3 regions of the Streptomyces sp. NPDC096013 genome follow, and region 2 is predicted to be linked to each of the others. Evidence: riboswitches for the same ligand, from Rfam matches in the RefSeq annotation. Region 2 holds a riboswitch; each other region holds the start of a gene.

Region 1 (10,009 bases), on a different contig from region 2:
GCCTGGCCGTCGCCGTAGGTGAGGGCGCCGACGGAGGCGAGAGCGTGCAGGGCCCAGTCGAGGAGGGGGTCGAGGGGGGTGTCGGCGGCCGGTGGCTGCGGCACGGGTTCGGGCTGCGGGCCGTAGGGGATCTCGCAGCGCTCGGTGCGGAGTTCGGTGACCCGTTGGCCGAGGAGGTCGAGGAGCTGTTCGACGGGGACGGGGCCGGCGGACAGCTGAAGGAAGGAGAGCACCTGAGGCATGGCCGAGACGACCTCTGCGACGGCTGAGGGCTCGTGCTCCCGGGGTTCGGGGTGGGCGAGCGACCAGGCGTCGAAGAGGGCGACCCAGCCGCGCAGTACGGCGCTGTCGTCGCGGTCCCAGGCGCGCAGCCGCCAGCCGGGGCGGGCGGTGTCGCCGTGCACCTCGACGAGTCCGGCGAGGCGGGCGGTGTCCCAGTCGGCGCGGACCTGAGCCGGGGTCAGGCCCAGTTCCTCGGCCGCCCGTTCGGCGGTCGCGTCGGAGAGGGTGCCCTTGCCGTCGGGGCTCGCGCTGTCACGGCCGGGGCGTAGTGCGGCGTCGGCCCAGTGGGCGACGCGGGCGGCTCCGGCCAGGCCGGAGCGTGCCATTCTGGCCAGTTCCGCGGGGGCCGGTGTGCCCTCCGGAGGACGGGGTGCGGGGCGGCGCGAGCGCCGCTGGTTCATCGCTCGGGGGGCGGCGGCCAGGGGTCGCGGGCGGACGAGTCGAAGCCTGGAGTCGCGCGGGATACGGGACGTCACGGGTGCAGTCTTCCGGTTGACGGTCCGAAAACCCAAACGGAATGTCACGGCGGGCGACGGGGATGGCCAAGGGACGGGGCGTCGCGGGGTGCCGGGGACCGTGTTCAGGCCAGTGGTACAGGGCTAAACGGAAGGTCGGCGGGGGTGTGCAGGGGGTGGAAGTCCCGGGTGGTGAGGGGGGGCGTCCGGTACGGGCCGGCGAATCACATGAGCGGGGTGAGGAAGCGGCGCAGGATCTCCTCGTAGCCGGCCGGGTCGGGGTTCCACATCGCGCTGTGCGGGGCGTGCGCGACCGGCTGGAGGGTGATCAGGTCGGGGCGCTGCGCGGCGAAGCGGCGCGAGAGGCGCCAGGGGGCCACGGTGTCGTCCGGGCCGTGGACGATCAGGGTCGGGACACTGAGCCGGGCCGGGTCGGCGGCCTCGGCGATGCGGTCGCCGTGCAGACCGGTGCGGCCCTGGGCGGCGCGGACCGCCAGGGGCAGCAGCGCGCCCGGGGTGTGCCGGGCGGTGGCGAGGGCGCGCAGTGTCGTCTCCCAGTCCAGCACCGGGGAGTCCAGCACCAGGCCGGAGACGTGCTCGCGCATCGCGGAGTGGGCGGCGGCACGCAGGGCCATGGTGGCGCCGGTGGACCAGCCGTAGAGGACGACGTGCTCGGCGCCGTAGCGGACGGCGTAGCGGATCGCCGCGTCCAGGTCGCGCCACTCGGTCTCGCCGAGGTGGCCCAGGCCGTCGGGGTTGCGGGGTGCGCCGAGGTCGCCGCGGTAGGCGAGGGCGAGCACCGGGAAGCGGTGGCGGTGCAGGAACTCCATGACGTTCATGGAGAGTTCGCGGGTGGCGGCCAGCCCGTGCACCGCGATCACCCAGGTGCCGCGCGCGCCGGGCACGAACCACGCGGGCAGGGAGCCGAGTTCGCCGGGGATGTCGATGTCGGCGTGGTCCAGGCCGAGGGCGGTGCTCGGGTTGCCGATGTGGACGTTCGGGGTGAGCCACACCTTGTCGCCCGGGCGGAGGGTGCCGTGGGTGACGCGTTCGAGGCGGCGTACGACGGCGTCGGCGGAGGGGGCCGCGCTCTCCACCACGGGCCCGACGACCGCGTGGGACCCGTCGCCGGCGAGGCCGTAGATGCCGGGACGCAGCGAGGCGAGATCCCGGGTGAGGGCGATCTGGCCGGCGGCGGTGGAGTGCACCGTGAGCCGGGGTTCGGTGGGCAGCGGGCGCCCGGGAGACGCCTTCAGCGCGGCGTCACTGGCATACCGCCCGGCGACGACACCGGCGACACCGGCCGCGAGGGCCACGGAGACGGCTGCGGCCGTCGCTTTGACTGTGCGCACGGGTCCAGTGTCGTGGGGGACGGGGTCGGGGGCCAGCGGGAGGGGGCTTCAGGGCGGGGTGGGGTGGTCGGGGGCGGGGGTTTCGGTGGGGGTGGGAGGGGCGGAGTGGGGGAAGCGAGGCACGAGGGAGCGCGGAGCCGTGCGGGTCACGGGGTCACGCGGTTACGCGGTTACGCGGAGCGGCTGGCCGCCGCCGGAGGGGCCTCGCCGGGAACACACCCGGGAAGGAAGCCGGCCGCCGACAACCCCGTCAGGCCTCGCCGCGCACGCCCACCCCGCGACACCCGCAGCGCCACCGCCACCAGCACCGGGACCGGCACCCGCACCCGCACCCGCACCCGCACCCGCACCCGCACCCGAGCAGACCTCACCCACTCACCAACGCCCACCCCGCACTCTCGCCAACCTCACCCACACCCTCGCCGACCCCACCCCTCACCGCGCCGACAACCACACCCGCAATCCCCTCACCTTCACGCCTCACCCTCATGCCTCGACCCTCACCCCCGCTGCCCATACCCCCTCAACCTCTCCCCCGCCTCGGCGACCTGTTCCTCCGTCAGCAACGAAGGCGACAGCCCCGGCACCGAGGACGCCGTGAGCCACAGGCGGCACATCCACTCCAACTGGGCCGTGCGGTCGAACGCCTGGTCGAGGGAGGCGCCGTAGGCGATCGTGCCGTGGTTCTGGAGGAGGCAGGCGGAGCGGTCGGTGAGGGCGTGGAGCATGTTCTCGGCCAGTTCCTCGGTGCCGTAGGTCGCGTACGGGGCGACCCGGACCGGGCCGCCGAGGGCGCCGGACATGTAGTGGACGGAGGGGAGTTCGGGGACGAGGGTCGAGACGGCCGTCGCGTGGACGGCGTGGGTGTGGACGACCGCGTCGGCGCCGGTGCTGCGGTAGACGGCGAGGTGCATGGGCAGCTCGCTCGTCGGGAGCAGCGTGCCCAGCACCTGTCGGCCGTCGAGGTCCACGCCGACCATGTCGGCGGGCGTCAGCCGGTCGTAGGGCACGCCTGACGGCGTGACCAGCACGGTGTCGCCGACGCGCACGGAGACGTTCCCGGAAGTGCCGACGACCAGCCCGTCGGAGACCGTTCGGCGAGCCGTCGCGACGAGCGCGCCCCAGGCGTCCGCCTCCTCAGCACGCACACTCCTGCCCCGCGCCTCTCCCGGACTCCCCAGGCCCTCCCCCGTGCCCCCCGGGGTCTCCCCCGAACTCCCCTGGCCCTCTCTCGTACTCCCCGGGGTCTCCCCCGAACTCCCCGCCCCCTCCCGGGCACCCCGCCCACCCCGCTGGTCCACCCGTCGCTCACCCATCCCCTGATCCTCTCAGCCGGTATCCCAACCCACGTTCGAGCGAAGGCACTTTAGGCCGGAAGCCATAGATCCGAAAGATACATATGGGCACAAATCGCCCACCCCAGTCGCCCGACTGGAGACCGACCGGCAGCGACGGACCCCCCAACACCCGCTGGGGGAGCCGCCGCACACATCACCACCCCCGAAGGAAACATGGCCCACCACCACACACCGAACCCCACCCGCACCCGCCCCCTCGCCACCGCCCTGACCGCCCTCACCGCCGCGGCGCTGGCCACCGCCCTCGCCACCACCCCGGCCACCGCCGCCGGCTCCCCCAAGGGCCACGACGTCTCCTCCCACCAGAAGAGCGTCAACTGGTCGAACGCGAAGGCGAAGGGCGCCACGTTCGTCTACGTCAAGGCGACCGAGTCGACGACCTACCGCAACCCGTACTTCAGCCAGCAGTACGACGGCGCCCGCAACGCCGGCATCATCCGCGGCGCCTACCACTTCGCCCTGCCGAACAGGTCGTCCGGCACGAGCCAGGCCGGGTACTTCGTGGCGCACGGCGGCGACTGGAGGGCGGACGGCTGGACGCTGCCGCCGGCGCTGGACATCGAGACGAACCCGTACGACAAGAAGCACCCCTGCTACAGCCTGAGCAGGACCGGCATGGTCAACTGGATCAAGGCCTTCAGCGCCGAGGTGAACCGGCGGACCGGCCGCCGCCCGGTGATCTACACGACCACCCAGTGGTGGAAGACCTGCACGGGCAACAGCAGCGCCTTCGCCGCGACACACGCCCTCTGGATCGCCCGCCACAGGACGGCGAACGCGGGCACGCTGCCCGCCGGATGGTCGTACTGGACCTTCTGGCAGTACGCCAACAGCGGCGGCCTCCCGGGTGACCAGAATCTCTTCAACGGGACGATGACCCAGCTGCGGAAGTTCGCCCGCGGCTATTAGGCCGCCCCCGGCGAACCCGCCGAGCTGCCATCGGGCCAAGCGCCGCACGGCCACCGGGCGAAACGCCACCCGAGCCCCTCCCCACCCCTCCGCACCCCCAGGCAATCCACCAGGTAATTCGCTGACATGCGGACACCACGGATACCCCCCTAGTTCACCTTCCGTTCATTCAGATTGCCTACGGTCAACGCGCCGATGACCTCGAACGATTGCCTGGGTAAATGGAAAACTTCTCGCTGATCCTCGCGATTGTGGTCGTCACCGCACTCGCGTTCGATTTTACGAACGGTTTTCACGACACCGCCAACGCGATGGCCACCACCATCTCGACCGGTGCGCTCAAGCCCAAGGTCGCGGTGGCCATGTCGGCCACCCTCAACCTCGTGGGCGCCTTCCTCTCCGTGGAGGTCGCCAACACGATCTCCAAGGGACTCGTCGACGAGAGCGGAATCCGGCCCGAGGTCATCTTCGCCGCCCTGGTCGGCGCGATCCTCTGGAACCTGGTGACCTGGCTCGTCGGGCTGCCGTCCAGTTCCTCGCACGCCCTGATGGGCGGTCTGATCGGCGCGACCATCGCCTCCGCCGGGACCGGCGCGGTCCACGGTGACGTCCTCGTCACCAAGGTGCTGCTGCCCGCGCTCGCGGCCCCGGTCGTCGCCGGCGTCGCCGCGCTGCTCGCCACCCGCTTCTCCTACGCCCTGAGCAAGAACGCGGGCGGCAAGGCCGCCGACAAGGGCTTCCGCGCCGGACAGATCGCCTCCGCCGGACTGGTCTCACTGGCCCACGGCACGAACGACGCGCAGAAGACGATGGGCATCATCACGCTGGCCCTGATCGCCGGCGGCTCCATCGCCCCCGACTCGAACCCGCCCACCTGGGTGATCCTCTCCGCGGGCCTCGCCATCGCGATGGGCACGTACATCGGCGGCTGGCGCATCATCCGCACGATGGGCAAGGGCCTGACCGACCTCCGGCCGCAGCAGGGCTTCGCCGCCCAGACCAGCGCCGCCGCGGTCATCCTGGCCTCCTCGCACATCGGCTTCTCCCTCTCCACCACGCACGCCGTCTCCGGTTCGGTGATGGGCGCGGGCCTCGGCCGCAAGGGCGGTGTCGTCCGCTGGTCGACCGCGACCCGGATGTTCGTCGCCTGGGGCCTGACGCTGCCGGCCGCCGCGTTGGTCGGCGCGCTCGCCGAGTCCGTGACCGACCTCGGCGACTGGGGCACCGCGCTGGTGGCCGTCTTCCTGGTCGCCTCCAGCGCCGGCATCTGGGCGCTCTCCCGCCGCCAGGTCGTCGACGCCTCGAACGTCAACGAGATCGACGAGCCGGCCGGCGTGGTCACCACCGCGATCGCCGCCGTGACCCCGCCCCCGTCGGTCGCCCTCTCCGAAGGCCTCACGGCGACGATCCTCTCGCCGCCCGTCGTCGCCACGTCCGACCCGACGACCCCGGCGACCCCGCCGGCCGCCGCCGTCTGAGCCCGCGCCCCAGGTACGAAGGAACGAATCAGCATGGACATCGACTGGGCAGCCCTCGGCTCCGTCTTCGGCGTCAGCCTCGTGACCACCGTGGCCCTCGTGGCCGTCTTCACCCTCGGCATCACCGCCCTCTCCCGCCGCGAACGGGCCACCGCCCAGGGCGACTCCGCGCCTCTCGCCCTGACCGGCGCGTACGCCTGCTTCGCGGCCTGCGCGGCGGCGGTGGCGTACGGGATCTATCTGATCGTGGCCTGACCGGCCGTCAGTCGACGCGGGTGTGGGGTGCGGGACGGATCGCCGTCGCGCACCCCACATCCGCGTGACCGCTCCGACCCCTCGTGTGTGGGCCTCAGCACACTCCGTCCCCGCAGGTCAACAGCAAGTTGACGGCCCTTCCAACAGCATGGTGGACTGCCGGAGCCATGTACGGCGGCAGAAGAGGAAGCCGGTGTGAATCCGGCGCGGTCCCGCCACTGTCACCGGGGTAGACACCCCCGGGAGCCAGGAACTCTCACCGCCGGTCTCGTCGAACCAGGGCGTGGACACCCTGAGTGAGGACATATCGCCATGCTCGGCTGCCGTTCGAGGTCCACCACCAGCACAGAGTCCGACCCGGCGATCGGCTGAGCCGATGCGTGCCGATCGCGTCTTCGCGTACGGCGCCGCCGCCGGCCTCCTCGGCGACCACCTGCTCGGCGATCCCCGCCGCGGGCATCCGGTCGCCGCGTTCGGCCGTGCCGCGGCTGCCGTGGAACGTCTGCTGTGGCGCGACCACCGAGGCTGGGGCGCCCTGCACACCGCCGTGTGCGCGGGGGGCGCCATCGCCCTCGCCACCGCGGCCACTTCGGCCCTACGACCTTCCCGTGCGGCTTCTGTCGCGCTCACCGCCGCCGCCACCTGGGCCGTCGTCGGCGGGACCTCCCTCGCGCGCGAGGCCGGGGCCGTCGGGCGGGCGCTGGAGGCCGGGGACATCGAGGCGGCCCGGGCGCGGCTCCCCCACCTCTGCGGACGGGACCCGCAGGCCCTCGACGCGGACGGGATCGCCCGGGCCGTCGTCGAGTCCGTCGCCGAGAACACCTCCGACGCGGTCGTCGGCGCCCTGGTCTGGGGCGGCATCGCGGGCGTCCCGGGCCTGCTCGGCTTCCGCGCCGTGAACACGCTGGACGCGATGGTCGGCCACAAGTCGCCCAGATACCGCCGCTACGGCTGGGCCTCGGCCCGTCTCGACGACGTGGCCGGCTGGCCGGGCGCCCGTCTCACCGCCGCCCTCGCCACCGTCGCGGGCGGCGACCCGCGCGGTGCCGCCCGCGCCTGGCGCGCCGACGCCTCCAAGCACCCGAGCCCCAACGCCGGTCCTGTGGAGGCCTCTTTCGCGGGCGCCCTCGGCGTACGGCTGGGCGGCACCCTCTCCTACGGCGGTCGGGTCGAGCACCGGCCCGTGCTCAACGGCGACGGACGCCCCGTCGCCGTACCGGACATCGCGCGTGCCGTACGGCTGTCCCGGCGCGTCGGTCTGCTCGCGCTCGGGGTCACTGTCGCCGGACGGCTGTCGCTGAAGGGACGTGCCTCATGAGCGGCGGCGGACTGCTGGTCGCCGGGACCACCTCCGACGCGGGCAAGAGTGTCGTCACCGCCGGGATCTGCCGGTGGCTGGTGCGGCAGGGGGTGAGGGTCGCGCCGTTCAAGGCGCAGAACATGTCCCTGAACTCGTTCGTGACGCGCGAGGGTGCCGAGATCGGGCGGGCGCAGGCCATGCAGGCGCAGGCGTGCCGGATCGAGCCGACCGCGCTGATGAACCCCGTACTCCTCAAGCCCGGCGGCGACCGCAGCAGCCAAGTGGTGCTCATGGGCAGGCCGGTTGGCGAGATGAGTGCGCGCGGCTATCACGGCGGGCGTCAAGAGGCGCTGCTCGGCACGGTGTTGGACTGTCTCGCCGAGTTGCGGGGCACGTATGACGCGGTGATCTGTGAGGGGGCCGGGTCGCCGGCGGAGATCAATCTGCGGCGGACCGACATCGTGAACATGGGCGTCGCGCGCCGTGCGAAGCTGCCCGTGCTCGTCGTCGGCGACATCGACCGCGGGGGCGTCTTCGCCTCCTTCTTCGGGACCGTCGCGCTGCTGAGCCCCGAGGACCAGGCGTTCGTCGCCGGGTTCCTCGTCAACAAGTTCCGGGGTGATGTGTCGCTCCTGGAGCCGGGGTTGGAGATGCTGCTCGGCCTCACGGGGCGGCGGACGTACGGCGTGCTGCCGTTCCGGCACGGGCTCGGGATCGACGAGGAGGACGGGCTGAGGATCTCGCTGCGCGGCACCGTGCGCGAGTCGAACACCGCGCCGCCGGTCGGCGAGGACGTGCTGCGGGTCGCCGTCTGCGCGATCCCCCTCATGTCCAACTTCACCGACGTGGACGCGCTGGCCGCCGAACCGGGTGTCGTGGTGCGGTTCGTGGACCGGCCGGAGGAGCTGGCCGACGCCGATCTCGTCGTGATCCCGGGGACCCGGGGCACGGTGAAGGCGCTGGAGTGGCTGCGGGAGCGGGGACTTGGGGACGCCCTCGTCCGCCGGGCCGCCGAGCGGCGGCCGATCCTCGGCATCTGCGGCGGCTTCCAGATCCTCGGCGAGCACATCGACGACGAGGTCGAGAGCCGGCGGGGCTCGGTCGACGGACTCGGACTCCTGCCGGTGCGTGTGCGGTTCGCGCGCGAGAAGACCCTCGCCCGACCCGGGGGCGAAGCCCTCGGCGAGCCGGTCGAGGGGTACGAGATCCATCACGGGGTGGCCGGGCTCATGGGCGGGGACGCCTTCCTGGACGGGTGCCGGGTCGGTCAGACCTGGGGCACCCACTGGCACGGCTCGCTGGAGTCGGACGGGTTCCGGCGGGCGTTCCTGCGCGAGGTGGCCGCCGCCGCGGGCCGCCGGTTCGTGCCGGCGCCCGGCACCTCCTTCGCCGCGCTGCGCGAGGAGCAGCTCGACCGGCTCGGCGACCTCATCGAACAGCACGCGGACACGGACGCGCTCTGGCGACTCATCGAGTCCGGCGCGCCGCAAGGACTGCCTTTCATTCCACCGGGAGCGCCCGCATGAGCACAGTGTTGTTGTTGTCGACCGCCGACACGGATCTGCTGGCGGCCCGCGCCTCCGGCGCCGCGTACCGGATCGGCAACCCGTCCCGGGTGGACGCGGCGGAGGAACTCCCCGCCCTGATCTCCGGTGCGGACATCGCCGTCGTACGCCTGCTCGGCGGCAAGCGGGCCTGGGAGGACGGGCTCGCCGCGCTCAAGGCCTCCGGCATCCCGACCGTGCTGCTGGGCGGGGAGTCCGTCCCCGACGCGGAGTTGATGGCCGAGTCGTCGGTACCGGCCGGTGTGGTCGCCGAGGCGCTGCGCTATCTCGTCGAGGGCGGCCCCGACAACCTCACCGAACTCGCCCGGTTCCTCTCGGACACGGTGCTGCTCACCGGCGAGGGCTTCGAGGAGCCGCGGAAGACGGCCGAGTTCGGCGTCCACGGCGAGCGCGCCTTCGTCGAGGGCCGCCCCACGGTCGGCGTGCTCTTCTACCGCGCGCACCACCTCTCCGGCAACACCGCCTTCGTGGACACCCTCTGCGAGCAGATCGAGGCGAAGGGCGCCAACGCCCTTGCCGTGTACTGCGGTTCGCTGCGCGGCGCCGACTCCGGCCTGTACGAGATCCTCGGCACGGCGGACGCCCTGATCGCGACCGTCCTCGCCTCCGGCGGCACCCACGCCTCGCAGGCCTCGGCCGGCGGCGACGAGGAGGCCTGGGACATCGGCGCCCTCGCCGACCTCAACATCCCGGTGCTGCAAGGGCTTTGCCTCACGTCGTCCAGGGCGGCCTGGGACGCGTCGGATGCCGCCCTCTCCCCCATGGACGCGGCGATGCAGGTGGCAATCCCGGAGTTCGACGGCCGCCTGATCACCGTTCCGTTCTCCTTCAAGGAGCAGGGCCCGGACGACGTCCCGGTCTACGTCGCCGACCCCGAGCGGGCCGCGCGGGTCGCCGGAATCGCCGTACGGCACGCGCGGTTGAAGCACAAGCCGAACGCCGAGAAGAAGCTCGCGCTCGTGTTCACCGCCTACCCGACGAAGCACTCGCGCGTCGGCAACGCGGTCGGTCTGGACACGCCCGCCTCGGCGGTGCGGGTACTGGACGCGCTGCGG
Region 2 (10,009 bases):
ACCGGAGGAGACGGTGATCGCGACGCCCGGGTGCTTGAAGTACGAGGTGTCCTCGCTGGTCTGCGAGGAGGACTCGGAGCCGCCCCAGCTGTTGGAGACGAACTTCGCGCCCAGGGCGACGGCCTCGTTCTCGGCGGTGCCGAGGTTGGCGTCGGTGGCCGAAGTGGCCTCCACCAGAATGATGTTGCAGTTCGGGCAGACCGCGCTGACCATGTCGATGTCGAGCGCTTCCTCGCCCGCCCAGCCGCTGTCGTTGGTCGGCAGCGAGGTGGTCGAGCCGGTCTGACTGACCTGCTTGAAGCAGCCGTTGGCCTTGGTGCAGGCGGACAGGCCGAAGTTCGAGCGGTAGGTGGCGAGGTCCGACTCGGCGTTCGGGTCGTTGTACGCGTCGACCACCGCGACCGTCAGGCCGGAGCCGCCGGTCGAGGGCAGCGCGTACGCGCTGTGCAGGTTGGCCGGGCTCAGCCCGGAGACCGCGGCTGCGGCGTCCGAGTGCACGGCGGCGGCCAGTTGCTGCTTGATGTCGGTGCGCCGCTGGGCGAAACAGGACGCCGAGCCGGGGGCCGCGGTCGCGCAGAGGCGCTCGGTCGGCACCTTCTGCCCGGCCTTGCCGGTCGCGTGGACGGCCTGGGCCGCGGGGGCGGTCAGGGCCTTCGCGTTCTGGGTGACCTTGGAGACCTGGGCGGACTGGGTGGTGGCGTGGGGGGCCGTCTGCGCTCCGGCGGGCGTCGCGGCCATGAGGCCGAAGACGCTCAGGGTGAGGGCGGGGATGGCGGCGGTCAGTAGTCTTCGCAGACTCCGTCTGGGCTTTTCACGCATGGGGGTGCTGCCTCCGTCGTTGGAGTGGGGTTCCTCGGCGCTGGTGGCAGGCCTGTGACGCGCGTAGCGGCGGCGGTGAACGTCGTCATGGGCATGACACTTTGAACGTTCTGTGGCGCTGTTGTGCGTGACATGACACAACGGCCAGAAGCTATCCGGGGCCGACGAGCCCCGAACAGGCACGCCTCAAGAACTTTGCCCCTCCATAGGAGGTCCATGGACGGCCCATGGAAGCTCCATGGGCCGTCCCAGCACTAAGGGCTAGAAGTCCTCGTCCAGGTCGACCGTGCCCTCCACGGCCACCTGGTACGCCGACGGGCGGCGCTCGAAGAAGTTCGTCAGCTCCTGCACACCCTGCAACTCCATGAAGGAGAACGGGTTCTCCGAGCCGTACACCGGGGCGAACCCGAGCCGCTGGAGACGCTGGTCCGCGACGCACTCCAGGTACTGGCGCATCGAGTCGGTGTTCATGCCCGGCAGACCCTCACCGCACAGGTCGCGCCCGAACTGGAGCTCCGCCTCGACGGCCTCCTTCAGCATGTCCGTGACCTGCTGCTGGAGCTGGTCGTCGAACAGCTCCGGCTCCTCCTTGCGGACGGTGTCGACCACCTCGAAGGCGAAGCTCATGTGCATCGTCTCGTCGCGGAACACCCAGTTGGTGCCGGTGGCGAGACCGTGCAGGAGACCCCGGCTGCGGAACCAGTAGACGTACGCGAACGCGCCGTAGAAGAACAGCCCCTCGATGCACGCGGCGAAGCAGATCAGGTTGAGGAGGAAGCGGCGGCGGTCGGCCTGGGTCTCCAGGCGTTCCAGCTTCTCGACCTCGTTGATCCACTTGAAGCAGAACTCGGCCTTCTCGCGGATGGAGGGGATGTTCTCCACCGCGTCGAACGCGGCGGCCCTGTCCTCCGGGTCGGGGAGGTAGGTGTCGAGCAGCGTCAGATAGAACTGGACGTGCACGGCCTCCTCGAACAGCTGACGGCTCAGGTACAGCCGCGCCTCGGGGGAGTTGATGTGCTTGTACAGCGTCAGCACGAGGTTGTTCGCCACGATCGAGTCACCCGTCGCGAAGAACGCGACCAGCCGGCCGATCATGTGCTGCTCACCCGGCGACAGCTTCGCGAGGTCGGCGACGTCCGAGTGGAGGTCGACCTCCTCGACGGTCCAGGTGTTCTTGATCGCGTCCCGGTAGCGCTCGTAGAAGTCCGGGTAGCGCATGGGGCGGAGGGTCAGCTCGAAGCCCGGGTCGAGAAGGTTCTTGGCTTCGCTGGTCATTGGCAGGCCTCGCAGGACTCGGGGTTTTCCAGGGAGCAGGCGACCGCTTCTTCGTCGGGGGTCACCTGCTGGACGGGGATGGGGGCTTGGGCCTGGGCGGCGCGGGCGATGCGGGTCGCCGGGCGGGAGCGCAGGTAGTACGTCGTCTTCAGGCCCTGCTTCCAGGCGTACGCGTACATCGAGGAGAGCTTGCCGATCGTCGGCGTCTCCAGGAACAGGTTCAGGGACTGGGACTGGTCCAGGAACGGGGTACGGGCGGCGGCCATGTCGATCAGGCCGCGCTGGGGGATCTCCCACGCCGTGCGGTACAGGGCGCGCACGTCGGCCGGAATCCAGCTGAACGCCTGCACCGAGCCGTTGGCCTCGCGCAGCGCCTCGCGGGTGCGGGCGTCCCACACGCCGAGCTGCTTCAGCTCGTCCACCAGGTACGAGTTGACCTGGAGGAACTCGCCGGAGAGGGTCTCGCGCTTGAACAGGTTGGAGACCTGCGGCTCGATGCACTCGTAGACGCCCGCGATCGAGGCGATGGTGGCCGTCGGCGCGATCGCCAGCAGGAGCGAGTTGCGCATGCCGGTCCGGGCGATACGTTCCCGCAGGGCCGACCAGCGCTCGGGCCAGGTCAGCTCGACGCCGTAGTGGTCGGGGTGCAGGACACCGCGGGCGGTACGGGTCTTCTCCCAGGCGGGCAACGGGCCGTTGCGCTCGGCGAGTTCGGCGGACGCCTCGTACGCGGCGAGCATGATGCGCTCGGCGATCCGGGTCGACAGCGCCTGCGCCTGCGGGGAGTCGAAGGGGACGCGCAGTTTGAAGAAGACGTCCTGGAGGCCCATCGCGCCGAGGCCCACCGGGCGCCAGCGGGCGTTGGAACGGCCCGCCTGCTCGGTCGGGTAGAAGTTGATGTCGACCACGCGGTCCAGGAACGTGACGGCGGTGCGGACCGTCTCGTCCAGCCGCTCCCAGTCGATGTCGCCGTCGACGACGAACGCGCCCAGGTTGACCGAACCGAGGTTGCAGACCGCCGTCTCGCCGTCGTCCGTGACCTCCAGGATCTCCGTGCAGAGGTTCGAGGAGTGGACCGTGTGACCCGGCTCGGCCGTCTGGTTGGCGGTGCGGTTGGCCGCGTCCTTGAACGTCATCCAGCCGTTGCCGGTCTGCGCGAGGGTGCGCATCATGCGGCCGTAGAGGTCACGGGCCGGGATGGTCTTCTTCGCCAGGCCCCGCGCCTCGGCCTCGCGGTACGCGGCGTCGAACTCGTCGCCCCACAGGTCGACCAGCTCGGGCACGTCGGCGGGGGAGAACAGCGACCACTCGCCGTCCTCGTTGACCCGGCGCATGAACTCGTCCGGGATCCAGTGCGCGAGGTTCAGGTTGTGCGTACGGCGGGCGTCCTCACCGGTGTTGTCCCGCAGCTCCAGGAACTCCTCGATGTCGGAGTGCCAGGTCTCCAGGTACACCGCCGCGGCACCCTTGCGCCGGCCGCCCTGGTTCACCGCGGCGACCGAGGCGTCCAGCGTCTTCAGGAACGGGACGATGCCGTTCGAGTGGCCGTTGGTGCCACGGATCAGCGAACCCCGGCTGCGGATACGGGAGTACGACAACCCGATGCCACCGGCGTGCTTCGAGAGGCGGGCCACCTGGTGGTAGCGGTCGTAGATGGAGTCCAGCTCGTCCAGCGGGGAGTCGAGGAGGTAGCAGGACGACATCTGGGGGTGCCGCGTACCGGAGTTGAAGAGCGTGGGGGAGGACGGGAGGTAGTCCAGGCGGCTCATCAGGCGGTACAGCGCGGCGACCTCCTCCAGGGCGCGGGTGCTGTCGTCCTCGGCGAGGCCGGCCGCGACCCGGAGCATGAAGTGCTGGGGGGTCTCGATGACCTTGCGGGTGATCGGGTGCCGGAGGAGGTAGCGGCTGTACAGGGTGCGCAGGCCGAAGTAGCCGAAGCGGTCGTCGGCCCCGGTGTCGATCAGCGCGTCCAGGCGGGCCGCGTGCAGCGTCGCGAACTCGGCGGTGCGGTCCGCGATCAGGCCCTCGCGGTGGCCCACGGCGACCGACTCGGTGAAGCTCGTGACGCCCTGGGAGGCGGCCTCGGCGGCGATGCTGATCGTCAGCAGCCGGGCGGCGAGCCGGGAGTAGACGGGGTCCTCGGAGATGAGGCCGGCGGCCGCCTCCGTGGCCAGCTCGCGCAGTTCCGTCACGTCCGCCCGCGCGGACCGGCCGCGCAACGTGGCGGCGGCGACCCGGCCCGGGTCGGCGTCGGGGAGGTCGGCGGTCAGCTCGGTCAGGGTCCGCAGGATCGCGGTACCGGGACCGTCGGCTCCGGGAACGGCCGTTCCGGGAACGTCGGTTCCGGGGACGATCGTGTCGGTTGCCCGGTTCGCTGATGCCGGCTCTGCTGGCGCGATGGTCACGGTGGGGCTCTCCCTCGCTCGGCACGGGGCCTCGCCGAGGGCAGGCCGGCAGCACACGAGCGCACGGGGCGTCGCGTCCACCGGCCCACTCCACGAGGCCCGGACGTCATGCGTCCGGCCAGGTGGCCGGACGCGCGCCGTCGGCAGGTCCTCGGACTGACCATGTGCGGGTATGCGCACAAGTACACCGTTGCGGGACAGTTCCGGATTCGCACCGGATTCCCCTGCGGCGACAGCGAGCATGAGCATACATCTTGTGTTCGCCCGTCACATCACCACCAGATGTTGTGTCGCGGTGGTTTCAGAGCGTCAGCTCATAGGTGAGCAGAGTGAGATTGTCGAGGTGTGGCACGGGATTCCAGTCGCGGTCGGGGGTGCGGGTGAAGCCCAGGCGTTCGTAGATGCGGTGGGCCGCGTGCATGGAGGGCTGGGTCGACAGGACCACGGCCGTGCAGCCCTCCGTGGCTCGGGCGCGGTCGATGCAGGCGCGGACCAGGGCCTCGCCCGCGCCTCTGCCTCGGGCGGTGCGGGCGATGGCGAGGGCGCGGATCTCTGTCTCGCCGGGGCGGGCTATGTCGGCGACGGGGCCGGGGCCGGGGACGAAGGTGACGCCGCCGAGGAGGTGGTCGCCGTCCACCGCGACGAGGACCTCTGCGGTGGCTGCGCGGGTTGCCACGTCCTTCAGTACGTCCAGGTAGGGGTCGGTGTCGCCGTAGTCGAGGAGGCCGTCCTGTAGGTAGGCCTGCGCCGTGATGTTGCCGAGGTCCTCGTATTCGGTGGGGACTGCTCGGCGGATGAGGATGTCCATGGGGGTGAGTGTGTACGACAGCGGGCCGCCGAGGCGTGCTCTCGGCGGCCCGCTGCGGGTCGTGTGTCGCTGGTCGCGCCCCCGCGGGGAGCCGCACATCGATACGGTCCCGCGCCCCCAGGGTGGCTCAGTGGCCGGAGATCACCGGGAGTTCTTCCTTCACGCCCGGGTCGCCCGCGTCGGCCGTGTAGTCGCCGGGGTTGGTCTCGTCCACGCCCTCCGGCGCCTTGAACGCCTTCAGCGCGAACGTCAGGACCACCGTCACCACGACGTTCATCACGAACGCCGTCAGGCCGATGTAGCCGATCTCGCCGATGCCCGGGATCTCCTTGGACGAGCCGCCGAAGTGGTCCTGGGTCGGGGAGGCCACGCCGTAGGCCGCGAGGGTGCCGTAGACCATGCCGACCGCCCAGCCGGCGAGGAGGGCCCAGCGGTGGAACCAGCGGGTGAAGAGGCCGCCGACCAGGGCCGGGAAGGTCTGGAGGATCCAGATGCCGCCCAGGAGCTGGAAGTTGATCGCCACCGTCTTGTCCATCGTCAGGACGAAGGCCAGGGCGCCCACCTTCACCAGGAGCGAGACGATCTTGGAGACCTTGGTCTCCTGGGCCGGGGTCGCGTCCGGCTTGATGAAGTCCTTGTAGATGTTGCGGGTGAAGAGGTTCGCCGCCGCGATGGACATGATCGCCGCGGGCACCAGCGCCCCGATGCCGATCGCCGCGAACGCCACGCCCGCGAACCAGTCCGGGAACATGTTCTCGAACAGCTGCGGGATCGCCAACTGGCCGTTGGTGACCTTGACTCCGGCCGCGATCGCCATGAAACCGAGCAGCGCGAGCAGGCCCAGCATCAGTGAGTACAGCGGCAGGATCGTGGTGTTGCGGCGGATCACGTTGCGGCTCTTCGAGGAGAGGGTCGCGGTGATCGAGTGCGGGTACATGAACAGGGCCAGTGCCGAGCCCAACGCCAGTGTGGCGTACGTCCATTGGCCCGCCGGCGCGGGGACGAGCCCGCCCGCTCCCGCGGCCTTGAACTTGGCGCCCGCCGCGCTGAAGATGTCGTCGAAGCCGCCGAGCTTGATCGGGATGTAGATGATCGCCACCGCGATCACGAGGTAGATCAGGCCGTCCTTCACGAACGCGATCAGCGCGGGTGCGCGGAGCCCGGACGAGTAGGTGTACGCGGCCAGCACGGCGAACGCGATCAGCAGCGGCAGGTCCTTCACGAACCAGTTGGAGTTCGCGCTGCCGCCGACTCCCATGACGTCCAGCACGGCCTGGATGCCGACGAGTTGGAGCGCGATGTACGGCATCGTCGCGAGGATGCCGGTGATCGCCACCGCCAGCGACAGGCTCTTCGAGCCGAAGCGCCCGCGCACGAAGTCCGAGGTCGTCACGTACCCGTGCTTGTGCGACACCGACCAGAGGCGGGGGAGGAAGGTGAAGATCAGCGGGTAGACGAGGATCGTGTACGGCACCGCGAAGAAGCCGGCCGCGCCCGCCGCGTAGACCGCCGCCGGGACCGCCACGAACGTATACGCCGTGTAGAGGTCGCCGCCGAGCAGGAACCAGGTGACCCAGGTGCCGAACGACCGTCCGCCCAGGCCCCATTCGTCGAGGCTGTGCTCGTTGTCGGCCCGGCGCCAGCGCGCGGCCAGGAAGCCCAGGACCGTGACGGCCAGGAAGAAGAAGATGAAGACGCCGAGGGCGACGCCGTTCACGCCGTCGTTCACCGGTTACCTCCATGGCGGGTCCGCTGGTCGCGCTGCCACAGCTTGTAGGCCGTCATCGTCAGCACGGTCGAGATCAGCACCCAGAGCATCTGGTACCAGTAGAAGAACGGCACGCCGATGAAGGTGGGGTCGATCTTCGTGTAGGAGCCGACCCAGAGCAGCGCCACGAACGGCGCGACGAGACACACGGCGATGACGACACGGGCCGGCGTCACCACCGGCAGCCCCGTTTCGGGCGGAACTTCGGGCACATCTGACATTTCTCGGCTCCGTCCCCACGCTGATCACCTGTGTAATGCGCAGGCAATCTAGGTCACCGCGTCACCGCCGCGAAAGACCCCGTCCGCATATCGTCATGTCGATTCGGTGAAGGCCCGACATCGGTGTCGACAGCAACGGAATCCCTGGCGCGGACCGGCCTCTCGGCGGGCGCTCCGCGGGCGTTCGACGTCGTGGGGGCCGGGGACCTCAGCCTCGGGGCGGCCCCGGCGGACACGCGCGACATACCGGCCGTACACCGACTCGTCCGTCAACTCCCGGACGTAACAGCGCACTCCGCGGATCGTCCGGCCGGCCGCCCGCGTCGGCGCCGACCGCCTCGCGGGCCGCCTCCTCCTCACCCTCGCGGGTCGGGACCGGCCCGGCCGGTGCCGTGATGTTCGACCCGGCGTACGGCGTCCCGACCGGGACGGAGAGTGCGGGGCGGCGGACGGGGCGGACACGGACCCGGAGCGCATCCGCGATCTCGGCCACGACGAGCACCGCGAGAATGGCCGAAAGTACCCCGTCCGCGAACCGGGGTCGCCCCTAAGTCCCCTAGTCCTGCGGGCGCTTCAGTCGCGCCACGAACTTGTAGCGGTCGCCCCGGTACACCGACCGCACCCACTCCACCGGCTTGCCCTCCTGGTCGAGGGAGTGGCGGGAGAGCATCAGCATGGGCAGGCCGACGTCGGTGCTGAGCAGGCCCGCCTCGCGCGGGGTGGCCAGCGAGGTCTCGATGGTCTCCTCGGCCTCGGCGAGATGGACGTCGTAGACCTCGGCCAACGCCGTATAGAGGGACGTGTACTTGACGAGGGACCTGCGCAGGGCGGGGAAGCGCTTCGCGCTGAGGTGGGTCGTCTCGATGGCCATCGGCTCGGCGTTGGCCATGCGGAGGCGCTCGATGCGCAGGACCCGGCCGCCGGCGGTGATGTCGAGCAGGTCGGCGAGGGTGTCGTCGGCGGTGATGTAGCCGATGTCCAGGAGCTGCGAGGTGGGTTCGAGGCCCTGGGCGCGCATGTCCTCGGTGTACGAGGTGAGTTGGAGGGCCTGCGAGACCTTCGGCTTGGCGACGAACGTGCCCTTGCCCTGGATGCGCTCCAGGCGGCCCTCGACGACCAGTTCCTGAAGGGCCTGGCGCACGGTGGTGCGCGAGGTGTCGAACTCCGCGGCCAGGGTGCGCTCGGGCGGGACCGGTGTGCCGGGCGGCAACGTCTCCGTCATGTCCAGCAGGTGCTTCTTCAGGCGGTAGTACTTGGGCACACGCGCGGTGCGGACGGTGGCCCCACCCTCGTTCTCCGCACTGCTGACGTCGGTGCTCATGCTCCGCCTTCCCGGCTCCGGACAAGGGTCACTTGGTGATCCCCTCTGTATACCGTCGCCGTCTCTTTTGGTCTAGTCCACAGCGCCAAGTGGTCTAGCGGAAGAGAGTACTCCGGCGCCCCTGTTTTCGCTGCCTTCTTACTTAAAGGTTCCTGCATATGTAGGTCCCATAACGGCTGGTCAGGGCCGTTTCGGGGACCCTTGACAGGCCCTCTGGTCTGGTCCAAGCTCCCGGTACTGGTCTACACCATTGGTTCAGGTCCCGGCCCATGGGCGGGAGGTGTGGCAGGCATCCCTGAGGAGGGTGGCGTGAAGCGCAAGCTCATAGCCGCGATCGGTATCGCGGGCATGATGGTCTCCATCGCGGCGTGCGGGGGCAACGACGACAAGGGCTCTTCGAACAGCGGCGCCGACGCCAAGGAGCTGACCGTCTGGCTCACCGTCGACGCGCAGAACAACTGGCCCCAGCTGGTCAAGGCCGCGGACGCGGCCGTGCAGAAGGCGCACCCCGGCGTCAAGATCAAGCACGAGTACTACGGCTGGCCGGACAAGAACACCAAACTCGACGCGGTCCTCGCCACCGACAAGGCGCCCGACGTGGTCGAGATGGGCAACACCGAGATGCTCGGCTACATGGTCAAGGGCGCCTTCGCACCCGTCGACACCGCCAAGTTCACCAACTCCTCCGCCTGGCTCGACGGCCTCAAGGCCTCCGTCACCTACGACGGCAAGACCTACGGCGTCCCCTACTACGCCGGTGGCCGCGTCGCCAACTGGCGCAAGGACATCGCCGCTTCGGTCGGCGTCAAGACCCCGCCGACGACGTACACCGAGCTGACCTCCGACCTGGACAAGATCCAGAAGAAGGAGGGCGGCAAGTTCAGCGCCTGGTACCAGCCCACCCGTGACTGGTACGCGGCCATGTCCTTCGTCTACGACGCCGGCGGCGCCATCGCCACCCAGTCCGGTGGCCAGTGGAAGGCCAGCCTCTCCTCGCCCGAGTCCGTCAAGGGACTCACCGAGTGGAAGTCGGTCATCGACAAGTACATGCACGGCGACAAGACCAAGGACGAGTCCGACCGTTACATCGTCTACGGCCAGGGCAAGGCGTCCATGATCTTCGCCGCCGCGTGGGAGGGCGCGACCGCCGCCGACCCGAAGAACGACAAGACCGGCGGCAAGCTGAAGACCGATCTCCTCAACTTCGTGATGCCCGGCCCGTCGGGCAAGAACATGCCCGTGTTCCTGGGCGGTTCGGACCTGGCCATCCCGGTCAAGTCCAAGGCACAGGCGCTCGCCGCCGAGTGGATCAACGCCTTCACCGGCCCGTCCGGCCAGAAGGGCCTGATGGCCAAGGGCAACCTGCCGAACAACAAGACCGACCTCGCGACC
Region 3 (10,009 bases), on a different contig from region 2:
GTCCTTGTCCAGGCAGCGCTCGGCGATGCTCCGCAGTGGCTCGGCCACCCCGTCCAACCTCGGCTGCTTGTGCATGACCTGATAGCCCGTCAAATACGGGCTGGCGCCGTCGAAGGGGCGGTTGCCGGTGGCCGCGTAGACCAGGAGCGAGCCGAGGGAGAAGACGTCGGAGGCGGCCGTGACGTCCCGGGGCGCGGCGAACTGCTCCGGGGACATGAAGGGCGGGGTGCCGATCAGCCGGCCGGTGACGGTGAGGGTCTGGTTGTCGGCGGCGCGGGAGATGCCGAAGTCGATGACGCGGGGGCCGTCCTCGGCGAGCAGCACGTTGCTCGGCTTCAAGTCCCGGTGCACGACGCCCGCCTGGTGGATGTCCCGCAGCGCCTCGACCAGTCCCAGGGCGAGCGTGCGCAGGGCGCGGCCCGTCAACGGGCCGTCCCTCTCGACGACTTCGGCCAATGTGCGGCCGGGCACGTACAGCGTGGCCATCCACGGCACCTCGGCGTCCGCGTCGGCGTCCACGACGGGCGCGGTGAACGCGCCGCTCACCCGGCGGGCCGCCGCGATCTCCTGCCGGAAGCGGGCCCGGAACTCCTCGTCCAGCGCGTACTGCGCGTGCACGACCTTGACGGCGACCTGCCGTCCCGAGGCCGACCGCCCGAGATACACGACGCCCATCCCGCCGCTGCCGAGCCGGTCGACCAGCACGTATCCGCCGATCGACTCCGTGTCCGCGGGGCGAAGCGACATGTCGCCGGTCACCTTTCCTGATTCCGTGCCCGGACGGGCCGTCCAGACCCATCACACTAGGATGTTCGTCCATCCCGCGGGACATCGACCTCGCGGGATCACAGGACGGGACAGGGACCGGGGAGAGGGAAATGGGTTGCGGGGCCGGGGCACCCGCGCCTTCCATGGCCCCATGGTGTCCACCGACCGACTGCTCGCCTTCGCGGCGCTGTCCTTCCTGCTGATCATCGTGCCCGGCCCCAGCGTGCTGTTCGTGATCGGCCGCGCGCTGGCCCACGGCCGCCGGGCCGCGCTGACCACCGTCGTCGGCAACACCCTCGGCGCCTATCTGCTCGTCGTCGCGGTCGCGCTCGGCGTCGGTTCGCTGGTGGAACGCTCGGTGCTCGTCTTCACGGCACTGAAGCTCGCCGGCGCCGCGTACCTGATGTACCTCGGCGTGAAGGCGTGGCGTCGACGCGGCTCCCTGCGGGCCGCGTTCGCGGGCGAGGAGACGGCCCCGCACGGCGGACTGCGCACGCTGTGGGAGGGGTTCGCCGTCGGGGTGGCCAACCCCAAGACCATCGTGTTCTTCGCCGCCGTACTGCCCCAGTTCGTGGACCGCGAACAGGGCCATGTGACCACGCAGATGCTGCTCCTCGGCCTCGTCTTCAACCTCATCGCCGTGGCCTCGGACAGTGTGTGGGGGCTGGTCGCGTCCACCGCCAGGGACTGGTTCGCCCGGTCACCCCGGCGACTGTCCGCGGTGGGCGGGATCGGCGGCCTCACGATGATCGGGCTGGGCGTGACGGTCGCGGTAACGGGGCGGAAGGACTGAGGACACGGGCCGGGCGGAAGCGGAAGCGGGGGCGCCGAGACCGCCGACCGGGTGGAGGGGCGTGGAACCTGGACCGCCGAGACGGGTGGCGGGGCGTGGAACAGGTGCCGCCCGACCGGCCACCCGAACCGCGTCGACCCTCACTCCCGTCTCAGCAGCGCGTTCACCGCCCGCCCGAACATCGACTTCGCCGTCCATCGCAGCGGCCTGTCGAAGAGACGCGGCAGGAAGCGGACTCGCAGTTCCTCCTCCCACACCACGCGGGTACGGCCCCCGGGCCCCGGCCGTACCTCGATCTCGGCCCAGCCCAGGACGACCCGCCCCCGCTTCTCCAGCCGGACGAGACCCGGCTCGCCGTCCGTCGGCGGGCGCCACACCGTGACCTCCATCCGGTCGTCGAAACCGAGCGGGCCGAGCCCGGAACGGGCCACGAAGACCGTGCCCTCGGCGGTCGGCGGGGGAGTGACCACGGTGATCCGGGTCAGCGGCACCACGTCGGCGTGGCGTGACCACTCCGTCAACCGGCGCCACGCCTCCTCGATCGGGAGCGGAGCCGTGCGTTCGAGACGGAAGTTGACCATGTCTGGATCGTAGAGAACGCTTCCTGATCGGCGGTACTTTCACCGAGGGCTCACACCCTTGGCCTAGCGGTTCATAGGTTCGGATACGTACACCGGACAGCCGCCCCGAGTTTCCCCGCGTCCGGGCCGGAGCGGGCGCCTCCCCCCTACGCTGTCCCGCATGGGCGGGCATCCCGCCTGCCCGCAGGGGGAGTTGGTCGTCGTGCCGCTGAAGGCCTATGGCGTATTGATCACGCGCGCGGTGGACACGAGGCGCGAGGGCGCCGCCGGTACACCGCATTACCAGATCCATCTCACGGACGACTCGGGTACGCATTTCCGGGCCGCCGTCAACGTCCTGTCGGCGGAGCAGCCCTCCGAGCTGCTCTACGTCGTCAGCGAGGATTTCCAACACCCGGTCACCGCCCGCCTGGAGGGCCTCCCGAGCGGCTGGAACACCCTGCTGCCCGGCCCCGGCGGCCCGAACCTCGACTTCGTGCGCGGCAACCTCTTCGACCCGGCGCGGCTGCGCACGCTGCCGCCGGACGCGAGCGGTCCCGACAACGACCTCGCCGACCTCCTCGACCACTACGTACGGCGCGCGGTGGACGACCCGGACGCGCGGCTGTACGTCTTCGGTGAGCGCTTCGGGCCCGAACCGACCGTCAAGGACAAGGTGTTCGGCTTCCTGCCCGGCAACGGCGTCCACGACATCCATATGAACCAGGGCAACAGCCGCCGGTTCAGCGGTGACGACGGGGTCTGGCAGGACGGCGGTCTCCTCATCCACTTCCCGGCGCAGTCCCGTTGGGTCGGCATCTTCCTCGCCTTCCAGAGCCAGTCCTGGCACACCGACGACACCACCGGCCACACCCTGGAGGGGACGGACGGCTCACGCCCCGGCCCCGGCAGTCAGCCCGTGCGGGTGGTTGCGGCGCTGGTCAACCCGCGTGGCCCGGCGCCCGAGTCGGAGAGCGTCACGCTGCTCAACGCCTCGCCCGACCCGCTCGACCCGGCCGGCTGGCGCATCCGGGACCGGCTAGGCCACTCGTGCGCGGTACCGCCCGGCCCGCTCGCCCCGGGCGCCACCCTGCTCGTCCCGCTCACCGACGGCGTCCAACTCGGCAACCAGGGCGGCGAGATCACCCTCCTCGACGCGGGCGGCCTCAAGGTGCACGGCGTCTCGTACACCGCGGACCAGGCCGCCCGCGAGGGCTGGACCCTGGTCTTCTGACCAACTGGACCTTGCCGCCCGGGAGTTGCCCGGCCAGGGCGCCTCCGCCCGACCTGGTGACTCAGGGGCGGTAGACCTTCCCGGGCTCGGCGCTCCCGGGCGCCAGCAGCTGCGGCACGGTCACGAACACGTACCCCCGCTCCTTCAGCGCGTCGATGATGCCGGGGACGGCCGGCACGGTGCCCTGGTACAGGTCGTGCAGCAGGATGATGCCGTCGCGGGAGGCCTGGGCGAGGACGCGCCGGGTGATGAGCGCGGAGTCGGTGGTCGCGTAGTCCTTCGCGGTGACGCTCCACAGGACCTCCGCGAGGCCCAGCTCCCGGCAGATCCTGTGCACGGTGCCGTTCGTACGGCCCTGCGGCGGACGCATCAGCGTGGGCCGCTCGCCGGTGATCCGCTCTATCGCGGTGTCCGTGCGTTCCAGTTCGTCGCGTATCTGCGCGGGGGTTATCCGGGTCAGGATCTTGTGGTCCCAGGTGTGGCTGGCCACCTCGTGCCCCTCGGCCGCCATGCGCGCGACCAGCTCCGGGTACTTCTCGATGTGCCGCTTGCCGAGCAGGAAGAAGGTCGCCGGAACCCGCTTCTCCTTCAAGATGTCGAGCAACCGCGCCGAGTTCTCGCTGGGCCCGGCGTCGAAGGTGAGCGCGATGCACTTCACCTCCCGGCAGTCGACCGCCCCGAAACGCGCCTGCGCGACACCCGCCCCACCCTCGCCGCGGGCGGTGGCAGGCGCGGTCGTCTCCCCCCGGCCGCACCCACTGGCCGCCAGCACCACTGCAAGGCCCACCACAAACACGCCGACGCCACGCAACCCGCCCCGGCTTCTTTCCCTCTTCTTACACAGAGACCTCAAAGTTGACATGTCAGGACTATACACATCCAGTATATACGGAGTGTATAGCGGGTCGATCCTGAGCACTCCGGTCAAGCGCAGCGCCCTTCTAGGGGTGCGGGGAACTGCACGACCAGCCCCCACCGACCGGCGGCCAGGCGACTACAGATCCGACGCGGCGTTCAACGCCCCCCCCCCCCACCCCCCAGCTCCCGCCCGAGCCGCACATTCCACCGCCCACCCCGCCCACTGATCTCGGTCGCGGTGAGCGGCGCCACATCAAGCCGCCAGAACGCGGACCCTGGCGCACCGAGAACGGCGATCACCACGGCCCGCACGAACTCCTGCTCGACCACCGCGAGCGTCCGGCCCTCGAACCCACCCGCCGCATCCAGCCACCGCACCGCCCGCGCGCAGAGCCCCCGCACCGACTCCCCGCCATGAGGCACCGCATCCGGATCGGTCAGCCAGCCCATCACCGCGTCCGGCTCGCGACCCATCACCTCGTCCAGCGTCAGCCCCCGCCACCGCCCCATGTCCAGCCCCGCCAACTCCGGCTCCACCACGGCCGACAGGCCCAGCGCGGACGCGGTCTCCCGGCACCGCAGGGTGGGCGAGACCAGCGCCCGGTCGGCCGGGCGGAGGGAGTCCGCGACGGACGCGGCCCGCGCCGCACCACGCGGGTCGAGCGGGCACCCGTCGTCGAACCGGGTCTCCCGCAGGGACCGGTTCATCGCGGGCGAGATCAAGGTGATGCGGCTGGTCACGTCGTCGCTCCAGTTCTCCGGGCTGTGCCGGACATCGTCCCCCGCCCACACCGGGGCGGGGGACGGCCGGAAGGTGCTCCCCCCCTGGCCGTCCCCGCCCTCGGTTCAGGACCCGGCCAGCTCCGTACGGACCGTGCGGGCCGCGGCCACCAGGTTCTCCAGGGACGCACGGGTCTCCGGCCAGCCGCGCGTCTTCAGACCGCAGTCCGGGTTGACCCACAGCCGCTCCGCCGGAATGGCATCGAGTCCCCTGCGCAGCAGGGCCGCTGCCTCCTCCGCGCTCGGCACCCGCGGGGAGTGGATGTCGTAGACACCCGGTCCCGCCTCGCGCGGATAACCGTGCTCGGCCAGCTCGCGGGCGACCTGCATGTGGGAGCGGGCCGCCTCCAGGCTGATGACGTCCGCGTCGAGGTCGTCGATGGCCCGCACGATGTCGCCGAACTCGGCGTAGCACATGTGCGTGTGGACCTGCGTCTCCGGCCGGACCCCGGCGGTGGTCAGCCGGAACGCCTCCGTGGCCCAGGCGAGATACGCCTCCCGGTCCGCCGCGCGCAGCGGCAGGGTCTCGCGCAGCGCGGGCTCGTCCACCTGGATGACCGAAGTCCCGGCCGCCTCCAGGTCGTTGACCTCGTCGCGCAGGGCGAGGGCGACCTGCCGCGCGGTGTCGCCGAGCGGCTGGTCGTCGCGGACGAAGGACCAGGCGAGCATGGTGACCGGTCCGGTGAGCATCCCCTTGACCGGACGGCCGGTGAGCGACTGGGCGTACGTCGTCCAGCGCACCGTCATCGGCTCCGGGCGGGAGATGTCGCCGGCCAGGATCGGCGGACGGACGTACCGGGTGCCGTACGACTGGACCCAGCCGTGCCGCGTGGCGAGGTAGCCCGTCAGCCGCTCGGCGAAGTACTGGACCATGTCGTCGCGTTCGGGCTCGCCGTGCACGAGGACGTCCAGGCCGGTCTTCTCCTGGAATGCGATGACCTCCTGGATCTCCGCCCTGATCCGCTCCTCGTATCCGGCCGTGTCGATCCGCCGGGCCCTCAAGTCGGCCCGCGCGGTGCGCAGTTCGGCCGTCTGCGGGAACGACCCGATCGTGGTCGTCGGCAGCGGCGGAAGCCCGAGACGCGCGCGCTGGGCCGTCGTCCGCTCGCCGTACGGCTGGGAGCGGCGGGCGTCCGCGTCGGTGACCGCGGCGGCCCGTGCCCGTACGGCGGGGTCGCTGGGGAGGGCCGAACCGGCGCGGGAGGCCAAGTCGGCTCGGTTGGCGGCGAGTTCGGCGGCGATCGTGTCGGTGCCCTGCGCCAGGCCCTTGGCGAGGGTGACGATCTCCGCCGTCTTCTGCCGTGCGAACGCCAGCCAGCGCAGGATCTGCGGCTCGATGTCCCGCTCGGCGGCGGCGTCCAGCGGCACATGCAGCAGCGAGCAGGACGCGGCCACGTCGACCCGCTCGGCGAGACCGAGCAACGTGCCCAGCGTGGCGAGGGACTTGGTCAGGTCGTCGACCCAGACGTTACGGCCGTCGACGACCCCCGCGACCAGCCGCTTGCCGGGGAGACCGCCCGCCGCGGCCAGGTCGTCCAGGTTGGCGGCGGCGGCCCCGGTGAAGTCGAGGGCGAGCCCCTCCACCGGCGTCTTGGCGAGGACGTGCAGGGCCTCGCCGAGCCGGTCGAAGTAGGAGGCGACCAGGATCCGCGGCCGGTCGGTGAGGCCCCCGAGCTCGCGGTAGGCGCGCAGGGTGGCGTTCAGTTCGGCGCGGGTGCGGTCCTGGACGAGAGCGGGCTCGTCCAGCTGCACCCACTCCGCGCCCGCCGCGCGCAGGTCGGCGAGGACCTCGGCGTACACCGGCAGCAGGCGGTCCAGGAGGGTCAGCGGTTCGAAGTCGGCCGCGACACCCGGGGCGGGCTTCGCGAGCAGGAGGTAGGTGATCGGGCCGACCAGGACCGGGCGGGCGGTGAGGCCCAGGGCGAGAGCCTCCTTCAACTCCGAGACCTGCTTGGTGGAGTCGGCGGTGAACACGGTGTCCGGGCCCAACTCGGGCACCAGATAGTGGTAGTTGGTGTCGAACCACTTCGTCATCTCCAGCGGCGCCACGTCCTGCGTGCCGCGCGCCATCGCGAAGTACCCGTCCAGCGCGTCGAGTTCGACGGCGGCGCGGTGGCGGGCGGGGATCGCGCCGACCATGACGCTGGTGTCCAGGACATGGTCGTAGTACGAGAAGTCGCCGGTCGGTACCTCGTGGATGCCGGCGTCCGTCAGGTGCCGCCAGTTCGTGCGGCGCAGTTCGGCGCCGGTGGTCCGGAGGGCGTCGGCGTCGACGCGGCCCTTCCAGTAGCCCTCGACGGCCTTCTTCAGTTCCCGGCCCTGGCCCTGACGGGGGTAGCCGTACACGGTCGACCGTGCTGCCGCGGCTGCGGACTTCGCTGTCACGGAAATCTCCTTCGCGAGATATCTCCCTGGATCCCGGTGGCGGCACGGGAGCGCGAAGGTTCGTAGACCGGGGGTGGTGACCGCCCGTGTGTACGCCGACCCGCCCACGAGGTCACCGGGACTCCGCGCGCGCATGCTTCGCGTGCGGGCAGGTGGCAGGTCTTCGGACTTGCGGGCACGTCCCCCTTTTCGATCGGAGGACACCTACTGGCCGTCGCTTCCCAGGTCCTGTGTGGGCCCAGTGCGTATGACGGCGGTCGTTCCCGCTCACCGCTGCGGGGCAGTCCCGGATTTTCACCGGGTTCCCTCTTGCGACGCGTCCGTCTGGCTGACGGGGCGAACCAGCTGCGCCGTCAGCCTAAAGGGTTTGGGGTGGGTGCGTCGATTTTTGTCCGCGGGCCCGGTGGGGGCCGGTCGCGCCCGCGCGGCGGAGCCGCACATCGAGACAGCCCCGCGCCCCTAGGTAGGCTGGGGTCCCCGGGATTCGAAGGCTCGGAGGATTGCCTCCGCCGCCAGGGTTGGTGTCAACTCGCCCTGACGGACCTGGCGTTCAAGGTCCGGAGTCAGTGCGCGTACGGTGGGATCTGAGCGCAAGCTGCCCAGCAGTTCTTCCCGGACCATCGTCCACGTCCAGTCCACCTGCTGCTCGCTGCGCTTCGCGGCCAGCCGGCCGGTGGACTCCAGCAGTGAGCGGTGCTGTTCGAGGCGTTCCCAGACCGTGTCCAGGCCCGTGCCCTCGCGCGCGCTACAGCTCAACACCGGCGGGGTCCAGGCCGCGTCCGCGGGGTGCATCAGCCTCAGCGCGCCTGCCAGCTCGCGGGCCGCGCTCCTGGCATCCCGCTCATGCGGGCCGTCCGCCTTGTTGACGGCGATGACGTCCGCCAGCTCCAGGACACCCTTCTTGATGCCCTGTAGCTGGTCGCCGGTGCGGGCCAACGTCAACAACAGGAACGAGTCGACCATGTTGGCCACCGCCGTCTCCGACTGGCCCACGCCCACCGTCTCGACGAGGACCACGTCGTAGCCCGCCGCCTCCATGACCACGATGGACTCACGGGTCGCCTTCGCCACGCCGCCCAGGGTGCCGGCGGTGGGGGAGGGGCGGACGAAGGCGGCCGGGTCCACGGCCAGGCGTTCCATGCGGGTCTTGTCGCCGAGGATCGAACCGCCGGTGCGGCTGGACGAGGGGTCCACGGCCAGGACCGCCACCCGGAAGCCCAGCGAGGTGAGCAGGGTGCCGAACGCGTCGATGAAGGTCGACTTGCCCACGCCGGGTACGCCGCTGATGCCGATGCGTCGCGCCCGGCCGCTGTGCGGGAGGAGTTCGGTCAGCAACTCCTGCGCCATGAGCCGGTGTTGGGGCTTCGTCGATTCGACGAGGGTGATGGCGCGGGCCACGAGGGCCCGCTTGCCGTCGAGGACGCCCTTCACATAGGTGTCGAGCTCGATCACAGGGTGTGCCCGAGGTCGGTGGCCAGTCGCCGCACCAGGTCGTGGGCCGCGTCCGGGATCACCGTCCCGGGCGGGAACACGGCCGCCGCGCCCATCTCCAGGAGGGTGGGGACGTCCTGCGGCGGGATCACGCCGCCGACCACGATCATGATGTCCTCCCGGCCCTCCTCGGCGAGCGATTCCCTCAACGCCGGTACGAGCGTCAGGTGTCCGGCGGCGAGGGACGAGACCCCGACGATGTGCACGTCCGCCTCCACGGCCTGGCGGGCCACCTCGCCGGGGGTCTGGAACAGCGGGCCGACGTCGACGTCGAAGCCGAGGTCGGCGAAGGCGGTGGCGATCACCTTCTGGCCGCGGTCGTGGCCGTCCTGGCCCATCTTGGCGACCAGGATGCGGGGGCGGCGGCCCTCGGCCTCCTCGAAGGCGTCCACCAGGGCGCGGGTGCGCTCGACGGACGGGGACTCGCCGGCTTCGGTGCGGTACACACCGGAGATCGTACGGATCTGGCTCGCGTGCCGCCCGTATACCTTCTCCAGCGCGTCGGAGATCTCGCCGACCGTCGCCTTCGCGCGGGCCGCGTCGACCGCCAGCTCCAGGAGGTTGCCGGTGCCCTCGGCCGCGCGGGTGAGGGCGTGCAGGGCGGCCTGGGTGGCCTGTTCGTCGCGCTCGGCGCGCAACCGCCGCAGTTTCTCGATCTGCTGGGTGCGGACCGAGGAGTTGTCGACCTTGAGGACGTCGATCTGCTCGTCGGTCTCCACCCGGTACTTGTTGACGCCGATGACCGGCTGGCGGCCGGAGTCGATGCGGGCCTGGGTGCGGGCCGCGGCCTCCTCGATGCGCAGCTTGGGGATGCCCGCGTCGATGGCCTTGGCCATGCCGCCCGCCGCCTCGACCTCCTCGATGTGCTGCCAGGCGCGGCGCGCGAGGTCGTAGGTCAGCTTCTCGACGTACGCGCTGCCGCCCCACGGGTCGATCACGCGGGTCGTGCCGGACTCCTGCTGGATGAGGAGCTGGGTGTTGCGGGCGATGCGCGCCGAGAAGTCGGTGGGCAGCGCGAGGGCCTCGTCCAGGGCGTTGGTGTGGAGCGACTGGGTGTGGCCCTGGGTCGCCGCCATCGCCTCCACGCAGGTGCGCGTGACGTTGTTGAAAACGTCCTGCGCGGTCAGCGACCAGCCCGAG

The links. A riboswitch is a leader RNA that binds a small molecule or an ion and turns the genes downstream of it on or off. The one in region 2 is predicted to bind cobalamin.
Region 1: it holds a riboswitch for cobalamin, as region 2 does, so the genes downstream of both, ACIRB1_RS11245 (cobalamin biosynthesis protein) here and ACIRB1_RS28230 (ribonucleoside-diphosphate reductase subunit alpha) in region 2, are expected to answer to the same signal.
Region 3: it holds a riboswitch for cobalamin, as region 2 does, so the genes downstream of both, metE (5-methyltetrahydropteroyltriglutamate--homocysteine S-methyltransferase) here and ACIRB1_RS28230 (ribonucleoside-diphosphate reductase subunit alpha) in region 2, are expected to answer to the same signal.

The regions. Positions count from the first base shown of each region.
Region 1 is NZ_JBIWGK010000002.1:832,089-842,097, reverse strand. Features, by position in the region: gene ACIRB1_RS11275 (hypothetical protein) at 1-758, opposite strand, end outside; gene ACIRB1_RS11270 (alpha/beta hydrolase family protein) at 962-2,089, opposite strand; gene ACIRB1_RS11265 (class II aldolase/adducin family protein) at 2,590-3,237, opposite strand; gene ACIRB1_RS11260 (lysozyme) at 3,601-4,356, shown strand; gene ACIRB1_RS11255 (anion permease) at 4,578-5,834, shown strand; gene ACIRB1_RS11250 (hypothetical protein) at 5,868-6,089, shown strand; cobalamin riboswitch at 6,224-6,366, shown strand; gene ACIRB1_RS11245 (cobalamin biosynthesis protein) at 6,466-7,407, shown strand; gene ACIRB1_RS11240 (cobyric acid synthase) at 7,404-8,915, shown strand; gene cobN (cobaltochelatase subunit CobN) at 8,912-10,009, shown strand, end outside.
Region 2 is NZ_JBIWGK010000009.1:86,343-96,351, reverse strand. Features, by position in the region: gene ACIRB1_RS28240 (putative Ig domain-containing protein) at 1-819, opposite strand, end outside; gene ACIRB1_RS28235 (ribonucleotide-diphosphate reductase subunit beta) at 1,081-2,094, opposite strand; gene ACIRB1_RS28230 (ribonucleoside-diphosphate reductase subunit alpha) at 2,091-4,499, opposite strand; cobalamin riboswitch at 4,624-4,755, opposite strand; gene ACIRB1_RS28225 (GNAT family N-acetyltransferase) at 4,801-5,307, opposite strand; gene mctP (monocarboxylate uptake permease MctP) at 5,435-7,036, opposite strand; gene ACIRB1_RS28215 (DUF3311 domain-containing protein) at 7,033-7,296, opposite strand; gene ACIRB1_RS28210 (CstA-like transporter-associated (seleno)protein) at 7,390-7,773, opposite strand; gene ACIRB1_RS28205 (GntR family transcriptional regulator) at 7,853-8,617, opposite strand; gene ACIRB1_RS28200 (extracellular solute-binding protein) at 8,927-10,009, shown strand, end outside.
Region 3 is NZ_JBIWGK010000001.1:1,163,137-1,173,145, reverse strand. Features, by position in the region: gene ACIRB1_RS05105 (PQQ-binding-like beta-propeller repeat protein) at 1-747, opposite strand, end outside; gene ACIRB1_RS05100 (LysE family translocator) at 920-1,561, shown strand; gene ACIRB1_RS05095 (SRPBCC family protein) at 1,702-2,142, opposite strand; gene ACIRB1_RS05090 (DUF2278 family protein) at 2,345-3,355, shown strand; gene ACIRB1_RS05085 (polysaccharide deacetylase family protein) at 3,417-4,217, opposite strand; gene ACIRB1_RS05080 (histidine phosphatase family protein) at 4,370-4,954, opposite strand; gene metE (5-methyltetrahydropteroyltriglutamate--homocysteine S-methyltransferase) at 5,060-7,378, opposite strand; cobalamin riboswitch at 7,515-7,739, opposite strand; gene meaB (methylmalonyl Co-A mutase-associated GTPase MeaB) at 7,838-8,830, opposite strand; gene scpA (methylmalonyl-CoA mutase) at 8,827-10,009, opposite strand, start outside.